3 regions of the Colwellia sp. SU-HH00943 genome follow, and region 1 is predicted to be linked to each of the others. Evidence: predicted binding sites of a transcription regulator. Region 1 holds the regulator's gene; each other region holds the start of a gene.
What was found. The regulator FliA, encoded in region 1, starts transcription of late flagellar genes. The targets are predictions, from matches to a motif close to CTAAAGNTNNNNNNNNNNNNGCCGATA.

Region 2: the regulator FliA is predicted to act here: its motif matches at 1,776-1,802, upstream of pomA (flagellar motor protein PomA).
Region 3: the regulator FliA is predicted to act here: its motif matches at 1,366-1,392, upstream of AC27GZ_RS09575 (flagellar protein MotY).

What each region holds. Positions count from the first base shown of each region.
Region 1 covers NZ_BAAJLW010000005.1:169,866-174,018, reverse strand. Annotated here, with positions in the region: gene AC27GZ_RS14760 (chemotaxis protein CheA) at 1-278, opposite strand, end outside; gene AC27GZ_RS14755 (protein phosphatase CheZ) at 291-1,034, opposite strand; gene cheY (chemotaxis response regulator CheY) at 1,124-1,507, opposite strand; gene AC27GZ_RS14745 (RNA polymerase sigma factor FliA) at 1,576-2,295, opposite strand; gene AC27GZ_RS14740 (MinD/ParA family ATP-binding protein) at 2,379-3,221, opposite strand; gene flhF (flagellar biosynthesis GTPase FlhF) at 3,307-4,153, opposite strand, start outside.
Region 2 covers NZ_BAAJLW010000002.1:56,293-60,445, reverse strand. Annotated here, with positions in the region: gene AC27GZ_RS05460 (flagellar motor protein MotB) at 1-871, opposite strand, end outside; gene pomA (flagellar motor protein PomA) at 924-1,691, opposite strand; gene AC27GZ_RS05450 (exodeoxyribonuclease VII small subunit) at 2,073-2,324, shown strand; gene ispA ((2E,6E)-farnesyl diphosphate synthase) at 2,334-3,224, shown strand; gene dxs (1-deoxy-D-xylulose-5-phosphate synthase) at 3,269-4,153, shown strand, end outside.
Region 3 covers NZ_BAAJLW010000003.1:236,561-240,713, reverse strand. Annotated here, with positions in the region: gene AC27GZ_RS09580 (M1 family metallopeptidase) at 1-158, opposite strand, end outside; gene AC27GZ_RS09575 (flagellar protein MotY) at 413-1,330, opposite strand; gene rnt (ribonuclease T) at 1,504-2,205, shown strand; gene AC27GZ_RS09565 (peroxiredoxin) at 2,286-2,891, opposite strand; gene AC27GZ_RS09560 (Grx4 family monothiol glutaredoxin) at 3,002-3,346, opposite strand; gene sodB (superoxide dismutase [Fe]) at 3,646-4,153, shown strand, end outside.

The DNA of each region.
Region 1 (4,153 bases):
AAAATAGTATCCATCAACTCAGCTGTTACAGAGCGTTGACCATTTCGAAGTAAATCAAATATATTTTCAGCAAAATGACACACGTCAACCAATTCAGTTAACGAAAGAAAGCCTGCACCACCTTTTACTGTGTGAAAACCACGAAAAATTGCATTAAGTAAATCAGCATTATCAACATCATTTTCAAGTTCAACTAATTGCTCTGAAAGCAATTCAAGTATCTCACCCGCTTCAACTAAAAAGTCTTGTAGAATTTCTTCATCTGCTTCAAAAGACATCCGTAACTCCTATTAAAAACCTAGACTTGATAAAAGATCGTCTACATCGTCCTGATCTTCAACAACATCATCTCTACTTTCTGAATTAACAATTGGCCCTTCAACAAGGTTGTCGCCCATCTTAGGTGTTGATTCTGCTTTTGCTTGTTCCGCAGAAATACCAAAGGCTGTTAACATATTGATAAGGCTGTCTTCTACTTCACGTACTAAGTCGATTACCTTACGAATAACTTGCCCTGTTAAGTCTTGAAAGTCCTGTGCCATCAAAACATCAGTCATTAAACTATGTATATGGGCTGTTTCTTTACCCGTTGTGACCAACAGTGTATCAATATCACCGCATAGACTCTTAAATTCTTTTAAGTCTATTTCATTATTCATCAGTTTAGTCCAAGCGGGGTTAACTGCACGAACTTGATCAGCAATATTATCAACAACAGGGAAAATAGACTCAACCGCATCCATCGTTTTGTTTGCGGCTTCTTCAGTACGAGTAATGACATAATTTAATCGTTCTTTAGCATCAGGGATATCTGCCGTCGCTAAATCATTTAAACGGGAATCTAACTGGAAGTTAGTTAATGAGTCATGAAGTTGACGCGTTAACTTACCTATTTCAGCAAACAACTCAGAATTGATTGGGTTTTGAATTTCAGCAATCAACGCATCAGCTTTTTCTTGCTGATCCGTTTCTAAATACTCAACCAAAGATTTAGCCTGCTCCAAAGAAACACGGCCTACCATTGCGATACTCATGCAAAGTCCTTACTATTAAACCAAAGCATTACTAGATTTATCGGGCAATTTACCTATAGCTTTAAAATATTGCCTAATAAAAGCAGAAACTAAGCTAAGCGCTCAAAAATTTTGTCTAATTTTGTTTTAAGCGTTGCTGCTGTAAATGGTTTAACAATATAGCCATTAACACCTGCTTGAGCAGCCATAACAATTTGCTCTTTTTTCGCTTCAGCTGTTATCAATAATACAGGAATGTGCGATAAACTCGCATCAGCACGAATGGCTTTTAATAAGTCAATACCTTGCATGCCAGGCATATTCCAATCGGTTACAACAAAATCAAAGTCACCACCTTGAAGCATCGGTAAAGCTGTACTGCCGTCATCCGCTTCTTGAATATTGGTGAAGCCTAAATCCCGTAACAAATTTTTCACTATACGTCTCATGGTTGAAAAGTCATCAACAACAAGCACTTTCATATTTTTATCCAAGGCACCCTCCAGCGAAACATCTGATTTTCTATTTTATAAATTAATTACTAAGTTACTACTTATTCTACTCAACTTTGCCAAGATTGCATACGTGATTTTAACCTATGCATTGCTTGACTGTGAATTTGGCTCACTCTTGACTCACTCACGTCTAAAACTTGACCAATTTCACGTAAATTTAATTCTTCATCATAGTACAAAGACAGTACTAAAGCTTCTCGCTCGGGTAAAGAGGAAACACACTCACTAAGCCCTTTTTTAAAAGCACTATGCTCAATGTCTTGATAAGGATCATCGCCATGGCAAGATTCATCAAAATTAATAGCATCTTCACTAACACCAAGGTCATCGATACCAAGTATTTTTCCTGTACTAACCTCACTTAATATATGATGGTATTCATTTAATGAAATATCAAGTTTTTCAGCAACTTCTATATCAGTAACATCTCGGCCTAATTCTGCTTCAAGAACTTTAATGGCTTCACTGACCATACGGCTGTTTTTATGTACTGATCGAGGCGTCCAATCACCTCGGCGTATTTCATCAAGCATAGCACCGCGAATACGAATACCAGCAAAAGTTTCAAAGCTTGCCCCTTTGGCGTTATCAAAATTATTTGCAGCTTCGAATAAGCCAATCATGCCAGATTGAATAAGGTCATCAACAAGGACACTAGCGGGTAGACGTGCTAATAAATGGTAGGCAATACGTTTGACTAATACGGTATGCTGTTCTAACAACACCGTTTTATCTATTTGATTGTTGTAAGCGCTCGCTTTTACCACGTTATATCATTCTCGCTCAAACTATACTGTTTATTGAATCAATTTATTATTGTTTACCCTTACTAAGGGTGGTGAATTAATTACTAATAATCAAGTAATTGTTCAATAAAAAACTCTAAATGACCGGAGGCTTGTTTAGGAATAGGCCAACTTATCACTTTAGTGGCTAGTCCCTTAAAAGCTTTGGCTGCAGGTGAATCTGGAAAGGCTTCAACTATGGCCTGTTGTTTTCGTACAGATTTTCTAATATTTTCATCAAAAGGCACGACAGCGACTAACTCGAGTGCTACATCTAAAAACCTATCGGTCACTTTTGTTAATTTAGCAAAAAGCTGCTGTCCTTCTTTAGGACTACGAACCATATTAGCGACCACTTTAAATTTAAAAACGCCATGGTCTCTGCTCAATAGTTTCATTAATGCATAGCAGTCAGTTATTGATGTAGGCTCATCACAAACCACTAACATCACATCTTGAGATGCTCGAGTAAAACTTAATACCATGTCTGAAATACCCGCAGCCGTATCTACAATAAGTACATCAAACTGGGTTTGCATTTCACTAAAAGCGCGAATTAAGCCCGCGTGCTCTGATGGTGTTAAATCAACCATAGATTGCGAGCCTGATGTGGCAGGAATAATTTTTATGTTGCTAGGGCCAGTAATAATAATATCATCAAGTTCACACTCGCCTGATAATACATGAGAAAGGTTTTGTTTAACTCTTAACCCCAACATAACGTCAACATTAGCTAAACCTAAGTCAGCATCAAGTACTAACACTCGTTTGCCCTGTTGACCCAGTGCTATTGCAGTATTAAGGGAAACATTCGTTTTACCAACGCCACCTTTACCACCCGAAACTGCGATTACTTTAACTTTTTTTAAGTCCTTCATTTTTCTTAAGCCGCTCGCTTGATCTGCCATTAACACTACTTCTTTGATAATTCTTATTATATTACTTCTTTACAGCCATGAAGAAAACTACAATTATTAAAGTACTATGACTTTATTACATAGCGACGGCTGGTGCTACCGGCATTGACCGTGCGCTTGTATAAAGATTGCTCTTTACTGACTTTGCTGCCATTTTGTCCGCAAGCGTAACTAATTTCTCAGCATTTGCAACTTTAATATCTTCAGGAACTCGCTGACCATCTGTAAGGTACCCTATTGGTAAGCCATTTTGAATTGAAGTTGTAATTATTTCGCCAATACTGATACTTTCATCAAGTTTAGTATAAATACACCCCGATAACGGCACTTTTTTAAAGCGCTCAACATTTTCTTGCATAACTTGTTGTTGAGTATTAGCAGCAAGCACTAAGTAATTACGAATTCGAATACGTGCATTAGACACTAAGTTGGCTAAATTTTCAGCTAAACGCATATCTCTTTGGCCCATACCTGCAGTATCAATTAGTACTAATTTCTTTTGCGCAAATTGTTGAAGTAATGAATCAAGCGCTTGTGCATCTTTAGCAAGTTTAACCTGACAACCAATTATCTTCCCGTAAGTTGCTAATTGTTCAAAGCCTGCAATTCTAAAGGTATCAGTTGAAATAAGTGCGACTTGATCATGACCATGAACTTGCGCAAACCGGGCAGCTAATTTAGCGATAGTTGTAGTTTTACCAACACCTGTTGGACCAACCAAAGCAATCACGCCGCCTCGCTGAATAATATCGTTTTGTGTCGTATTAATTTGTTCACTGATCAATTTAGTGGCCGCTTGCCATGCTTGCTCTTCATGATGTCCCGCTGGTACATAACCGGCAATTTGATCGGCAATTTGTTCATTTAATCCCAGTGATAATAAACGGGAAACAAGTACAGCTCTGTGTGGATCTTTTTGCGCC
Region 2 (4,153 bases), on a different contig from region 1:
TTCGACGACGATTCAATGCATTTGTATTTGGCACTAGCGGGCGAGTATCGGCATGTCCGGCAACCACTAATCGCGTTTGATCAAAGTTAGGCACTTTAATTAACTCATGGGCAATAGCCACGGCACGTTTACTCGATAAGTCCCAATTAGAGCTGAACAATTCTGAATCAAGCCCTCGGTTATCGGTATTACCCGAAACCATAATTTCACCAGGAACCGTATTCAACAATTCACCAATTTCTCGAATAATAGGCCTAAATTTAGGTTGTAAAAATGCTGAACCTGACGGGAAAGAGCCGTTTTCTCGAATGCGAATAATCACCTGCTGACCTAAAGATTCTAATTCGATTGCACCATCTTGAATTTGCTGTTCAAGCTGCTCTGCAATTTTCTTCACTAAATCATTTACCTGTTCTTGAGCTGCGCTTTCCATTTGCTCTTTAGCTTGTTGTAATGATTCTGCAGACATAGCGTCTTCAGTATTTTGCGATTGACCACCACGTTCAGTACCTCGTTGCTCTTGACGACCACCCGCAGAGGTTTCATCACCTGCTTGAAACTCTAACATTTGTTGAGTCATTTCCATGGTTTGCTGTTGGATCACCTCTATCGGTGTTGGCTCAGGCTTACCAGGACGGAATTCTTGCGCAATAATACTTGTGCCTTTAGGGATATCTTTTACTTCTATTTTATTCTGAACACCGAAAGCAAACTTCATTGAGCCAGCAATTTGTTTAAACTTAAGTACATCCATTTCTGAAAAAGAAAGTAACAGTACAAAGAAGCACATAAGTAAGGACATAAGATCTGCAAAAGTCCCCATCCAAGCGGGAAGGCCCGGTGGTGGGCACTTACATTCTTTTTCAGACATATGCCCTCCTTACATTTCTCACAGTTAACAGCTCAAGGGATTGCATCATCAACTACTCGTCACCTGTGGTATCAATAGCGCGCTTACCTTCAGCTAAATAGTTTTTCAATAACCCTTCGATTACACGCGGATTTTGCCCGTCTTGGATACCTAAAACCGCATCAAGCACTAGTTCTTGGTTCATCTTTTCTTCAGCTAATCGTAGCTTTAACTTTGAGGCAATCGGAATGGCAATAACATTTGCTAGAAAAGCACCATAAAGCGTAGTTAATAAGGCAACAGCCATCGCTGGACCAATAGATTTAGGATCATCCATGTTCGACAGCATAGCTACTAAGCCTATTAACGTACCGATCATCCCCATTGCTGGCGCTACATCAGCTAAGGCCATCATCATATTTGAACCAGTTTCGTGACGTTCTGTGGTAAGGTTTATATCTTTTTGTAAAGTAGCACGAACAACGTCAGCATCATGACCATCCACTAGCATATCAACACCCTTTTGCATAAAAGGGTTTGTTATTTCAGCTTCTTCTAAAGCTAAAAAGCCACCTTTACGCGCAGCGTCAGCCATATCAACCGCTTTCTCAATTAATTCTTCTGGTTTTTCCAGTTTGAACATAAAGGCTTTGCCGATAATTTTACCAATACCGAAGAACTGACTTAAATTATAATTTGATAATACGATGAAAATTGAACCACAAAATACAATTAATACTGACTGAGTATCAGCGAACATCATGATGTCGCCAGATAGTATCATTGCCATAACAAGTAAACCGATGGCGCCAACAATACCAATTAACGTTGCTAAATCCACAAATCTCTCCTAAAACTACCAAATCCAAATAGCACTAATAAAATAATAGTACATGAAGCAATAAATATTCGCTAATACTTATGTTATCGCCCATGCAGTCAATAACTTAATAGCTTGTTTTAAATAAATATAGTCTGAACTTGAGATAAGAAGTAGTTAACGATTGAAATATGCACAGATTTATTATTTTTGATTTTTCTTTACAGAGAAACTGACGCAGTAAAAAGTACCTTTTTCGGTAAATAACAAGCTTGTTACAAATAAATGTAAGCTAATAGAAAGGAAAATAGTAACTAGAAAGTAAGTCTACATTGACCAACGCGCTTAGCTAAGGTAAGTTTGCGCCTAGTCCTAAAATGTTAGCGCCCCAGAGAAATTTACATGGCAAAGAAAAAATTAGAAAACCTCAGTTTTGAAGAGTCTCTCGTTGAGCTCGACACTATTGTACAAAACCTTGAGCAAGGGGAGCTAAGCTTGGAAGAATCTATGGCTTTATTTGAACGAGGCCTAAACTTAAGCCAGGTGAGTCAAACTAAACTGCAAGCCGCTGAACAAAAAGTGAAAATTTTATTAGAAAAAAATGGCGAGCAACAATTAACTAACTATACAGTCTCAAATGATGAGCATTCATAGGTAAAATTTGTGAGTAACTTAGTTAATTATCAACACCACCAAATGCAAATTAATCAATTTCTAACCAAACAACTTGATCAATTAGCCATCAATGATGAAAAATTACTTGCTGCGATGCGTTATGGTTTACTGATTGGTGGCAAAAGAATGCGACCTTATTTAGCCTATATCACAGGTGAAGCCCTAGGCACTGAGCAATCTGATATAGATGCCATTGCAGCTGCCCTTGAATGTATTCATGCATATTCCTTATTACATGATGACTTACCAGCCATGGATGATGACGATTTAAGACGAGGCAAACCAACCTGTCATAAAGCCTTTGATGAAGCGACGGCTATCTTAGCTGGTGATGCACTGCAAACCCTTGCTTTTGACATCCTCGCTAATCATCAATTTTCTGAAGCAGTACAAAGCAAACAAATCAAACTTATCCAACAGTTGGCAGCAGCTTCCGGCTACCAAGGCATGTGTGGTGGTCAAGCGCTTGATTTATCAGCAACCGATCAAGCAATTGATTTACAGCAGCTTGAACAATTACACATGCTAAAAACTGGGGCGCTATTGAAAGCCTGCGTATTAATGGCTGCAGAGTGCTCTATGCAAGTTAATTCAGCAGAAAAACAAGCATTAGAGCAATACGCACAACTTATTGGCTTAGCTTACCAAGTGCAAGACGATATTATTGACATTACCTCTAGCGAAGAAGAACTTGGTAAGCCAAAGGGCTCAGACCTTGCCGCCAATAAAAGTACTTATCCTGCCTTGCTTGGTTTACAAGGCGCGCAAGAAAAAGCTGAAAACTTATTGCAGCAAGCGCTTCAAGCTTTAGCTAGTTTACCGTACAATACGCAGTCTTTAGAGGAATTTGCTACCTTCATAGTTAAGCGTAGCCACTAACCCTAAATTTAATATACCAATAATAGCGACTTGAATATTACACTATGACTACAAACCTTGCTGACTATCCATTACTTGCTCAAATTGATTCGCCAAAAGATCTGCGAAATATAGTACAAGAGCAATTGCCAAAAATCAGTAATGAACTTCGTAGCTATTTATTAAATTCGGTTAGTAAAAGTAGTGGTCACTTTGCTTCAGGCTTGGGTACTATTGAGTTAACTGTGGCACTTCACTATGTATACGACACGCCTTTTGATCACCTTATTTGGGATGTTGGTCACCAAGCCTATCCTCATAAAATTTTAACGGGTAGACGTGATCAATTGCATACCATCAGACAAAAAGATGGTCTGCACCCCTTCCCTTGGCGCGAAGAGAGTGAATATGACACCTTAAGTGTTGGTCACTCAAGCACGTCAATTTCAGCTGCACTTGGCTTAGCGGTTGCCGCCGAAAAAGAAGGCTTAAACAGAAAAACTGTTGCTGTTATTGGTGATGGAGCCATGACTGCAGGTATGGCTTTCGAAGCATTAAACCATGCCGGAGACATTCGTAAAGACATGTTAGTTATTCTTAATGATAATGAAATGTCTATTTCGGAAAATGTTGGTGCTTTAAATAATCATTTTGCAAAAATGCTTTCCGGTAGTTTATATACAGGTCTACGCGAAGGCAGTAAACGTATTCTCAATAACTTACCGCCTATAAAAGAGCTAGCAAGCCGTGCTGAAGAACATATAAAAGGCATGGTTGTGCCAAGCACCTTTTTTGAAGAACTTGGTTTCAACTACATAGGCCCTATTGATGGACATGATGTTAATGGTTTAGTTGATACCATTAAAAATATGAAAAGTCTTAAAGGACCACAACTCCTTCATATTGCCACTAAAAAAGGTAAAGGCTACCACGCAGCTGAGCAAGATCCT
Region 3 (4,153 bases), on a different contig from region 1:
TTAAAATCAACATTGAGATCTAAATAAAGGTGCGTTGTGATGACTTGATCATAGTTTGAATAAGTATAAACATCATTTAAAACACTACCCTTTGAAGCTGAAACTAGCTGTGAAACAGACAGCATAGCAAGCAAGATGAGTCGTAAAAAAATTTTCATTAAATAAATCCCAATATAATTTACAAGGCTTAAAAAATAGCCTGTAGATTACAGCGAATCGACAGGCTTATTCAACTAATTACGATAATAAAGGTATTTAGAAAAACTAACGAATTTGCAAGAATGGTTTACACTATTGAGTGTGAAAATAGAGATTAAAAGTAAAAGCGTTTAAACGTAACGCTGTATAACGTTTTTCAACAATCACTATCATCGACTTCAAAAAAACAAGTTATACAGCTACTGGCATTTTACTACATTTTTTGCATTTGAATCACAACTCTGCGGTTCTTATCACGGCCTAAAATGGTACCATTTGATGCAATATGGCGTTTTTCACCATAACCTTTCGCTTCAATTCTGCTTGCATCAATGCCATTGGCTACAAAATATTCACGAATTTTATTAGCACGTTTTTCTGATAACTTTAAGTTCGACCAACGGCCACCATAACTATCAGAATGAGCATCCACAAGTACTAACTCAAGTTCAGGATCTAAGCTCAAATATTCACGTATCATATTAATACGTCTTTGCGAGGCTTTAGTAAACTGGTCACTGTTAGATTGATAGTTTAAAACCGTGTAAGCAATATCATCAAAGCTATAGTTAAGTAAATTACCTACACATGAAACAAAATTTCTATAAGCGGTTTTAAAGCGCACATTTGATAATCCCACAGACACTTCGTCTTGCTCGCTATACCAATCATTATAATAAAAGGTTGGGTTCATTCCTTGCTCAAGCTCGCTTAACATAGTCCAAGCAACTTTCTTAGGTAAGCTTGGGTTAAATTGCTTATAAAGTTTCATGTCAGCTAAAACGCGACCACCATTGCCAGGTTTCCACTTAGGTGATTCACTACGAACCTGGGCAAGAGAATAGTTATCAGGCAAGAGCATCATATCTAATTCAAATTCCATGTTTAACTGACGGCTCGCTTTTGCTGAAAATCGTGCTTGCCCGTAATTAGGGATTTGATGAGCTAATGTGCACTGTAAGCGTGAATTATCTGCTAGTTGCCACTGAGAATTTCCTAAAGTAGCGCTATATTGGCGAATACCTGCCTGTGCTTGTGAAGCAGTAAAAATAAAGAATAGTACAAAAAACACAGTGACAAAAAGTGACGATGTGAAGAAACATTTATATGTGCTTGAAGCGTTTATTTTCATGATATTGCAACATAATTAATTGGCGACATTATTTATATCGTCTGAAATTAAAATAACTTTAACATTTTATTGGCTATTTTGCATAAGCACACTATCGTGTTTAGGATAGTTTTCTGAGATAATCACCACAACCCTACTCATCCTAACACTTGCCAGCTAACCAAAAGAATAATATGTCAGATACTGCAAAAACAAAAGACGAAGAAGTAGAACAAGTAATAGACAAGCCATTATTGGCGCAACGATTTCGTGGATACTTTCCTGTTGTCATTGATGTTGAAACAGCAGGCTTTAATGCCCAAACAGATGCGTTACTTGAAATTGCAGCTTCAGTGTTGACGCTTGATGAAAATTCAGGTCAGCTGTCAATTGATGAAACAATACAATTTAATGTTAACCCGTTTGAAGGAGCTAACTTAGAGCCCAAAGCATTAGAGTTTACAGGTATAGACCCAACACACCCTCTTCGAGGTGCTGTAGATGAAGAAGTTGCGTTAAAAACAATATTCAAATTAGTAAGAAAAAAAATGAAATTGGCTGGTTGCCAACGAGCCATTATTGTTGCTCATAATGCCGCTTTTGATTTGGGCTTTTTAAATGCTGCAACCACTCGCTGTAAAATCAAACGCAGTCCGTTTCACGCCTTTGTTAGTTTTGACACTACAACTTTATCTGGTTTAGCTTTAGGGCAAACAGTATTAGCAAAAGCGTGCGAAGCAGCTAAGATTGATTTTAATAACAGCGAAGCTCATACAGCGCTATACGACACTGAAAAAACAGCTGAATTATTTTGCTATATCGTCAATAAATGGCAAGCATTAGGCGGATGGCCGTTACCAGTACCTGCTACACAAACTGAAGAAACGAGTAGCTAGACTTTCATCCATTTACTAAAAAATAGGCATAAAAAAACCGCTAACGCGGTTTTTTTAAATCATCAATTAATGCATTAAGCTTATAATTGCTCAGCATTATCAGTTAGGTAAGCAGCTACACCTTCTGGAGAAGCAGTCATACCTTTATCACCTTTGTTCCAGCCAGCTGGACATACTTCGCCGTGCTCTTGGTGGAATTGAAGTGCATCAACCATACGAAGCATTTCATCAACGTCACGACCTAATGGTAAATCGTTAACTACTTGATGACGTACGTTACCTTCTTCATCAATTAAGAAAGAACCACGGAAAGCAACACCAGCTTCTGGATGCTCAACATCGTATGCTTGACAGATCTCGTGCTTAGTATCAGCAACTAAAGTGTATTGAACTGGACCAATACCACCATCGTTTACTGGAGTGTTACGCCATGCATTATGAGAAAACTGTGAATCAATAGAAACACCAATTACTTCAACGCCGCGGCTTTTAAATTCTTCCATACGGTGATCAAAAGCTAAAAGCTCAGAAGGACAAACAAAAGTAAAATCTAACGGGTAGAAAAATACTACTGCTTTTTTGCCTTTAATAGCTTCGCTTAAAGTAAAGCTATCTACAATTTCACCACTGCCTAATACTGCTGCTGCAGTGAAGTCCGGTGCTGGACGACCAACTAATACACTCATTTTGTGCTCCGTTTTTTGTTATAAAAATTTATATAAATAAATTGAGAAATCACAATTTATTATTGTATCTAATTAAAAAATTTCAATGGGTATTGAAGTTTTAAATAAATTTATTCTGCACTTGCTTCTTCTGATGCGTTTTTAGCGGCAGCTTCTTTAATTAAGGTTTGTAATTCACCTTGTTGAAACATTTCAATAATAATGTCACAGCCACCAACTAATTCACCTTCAACCCATAATTGCGGGAAAGTAGGCCAATCAGCATACTTAGGTAACTCAGCACGAATATCTGGATTTTGTAAAATATCAACATAAGCAAACTGCTCACCACAAGAAATTAATGCTTGTGATGCTTGAGAAGAAAAACCACAGCTTGGTAATTTTGGTGAGCCTTTCATATAAAGTAAAATTGAATTCTCACTGATTTGTTCTTTAATACGTTCTATAGTATCCATAATAACCTCTAATAAATAATACTTATTATATTGAGTTGAACTTGGCTTACTGATTGTTTGCCACAGATTAACAAATAATGGTGACAAAAATGTCGTTTTCAACACAATATAATAAATACTTAAAATATGATTAAATTTTAGCTAGCACCTTGAAAAATAACTAAAGAAAACCTATACAGTAAGCTGTCTATATAGTATAAACTAATACCCGAGTATTTTACTCAAGTTTTAAAGGAAAATATACTGTTTATTCCCTAATACACAGTAACTTTTTAAAGAAAGAAAAATTGGAGAGAGCAATGGCTATCGAATTACCTGCATTACCTTACGAACAAAACGCTTTAGAGCCACACATTTCAGCAGAAACTTTATCTTTTCACTACGGAAAGCACCATAACACTTACGTTGTAAAACTGAATGGATTAATTGAAGGCACTGAATTTGCCGACAAATCATTAGAAGAGATTGTAAAAAGTTCTTCTGCTGGTATTTTCAATAATGCAGCTCAAATATGGAATCATACTTTTTACTGGAATAGCCTAAGCCCTAATGGTGGCGGTGAGCCAACAGGCGCTTTAGCAGACGCTATTGTAGCAAGCTTTGGTTCTTTCGATGACTTCAAAGCAAAATTTACTGACAGTGCTATTAATAACTTTGGTTCAAGCTGGACTTGGTTAGTAAAAAATGCTGATGGTAGTTTAGCTATCGTTAACACTTCAAATGCTGCAACACCATTAACTGAAGACGGTGTTACACCATTGTTAACTGTAGACTTATGGGAACACGCTTACTACATTGATTACCGTA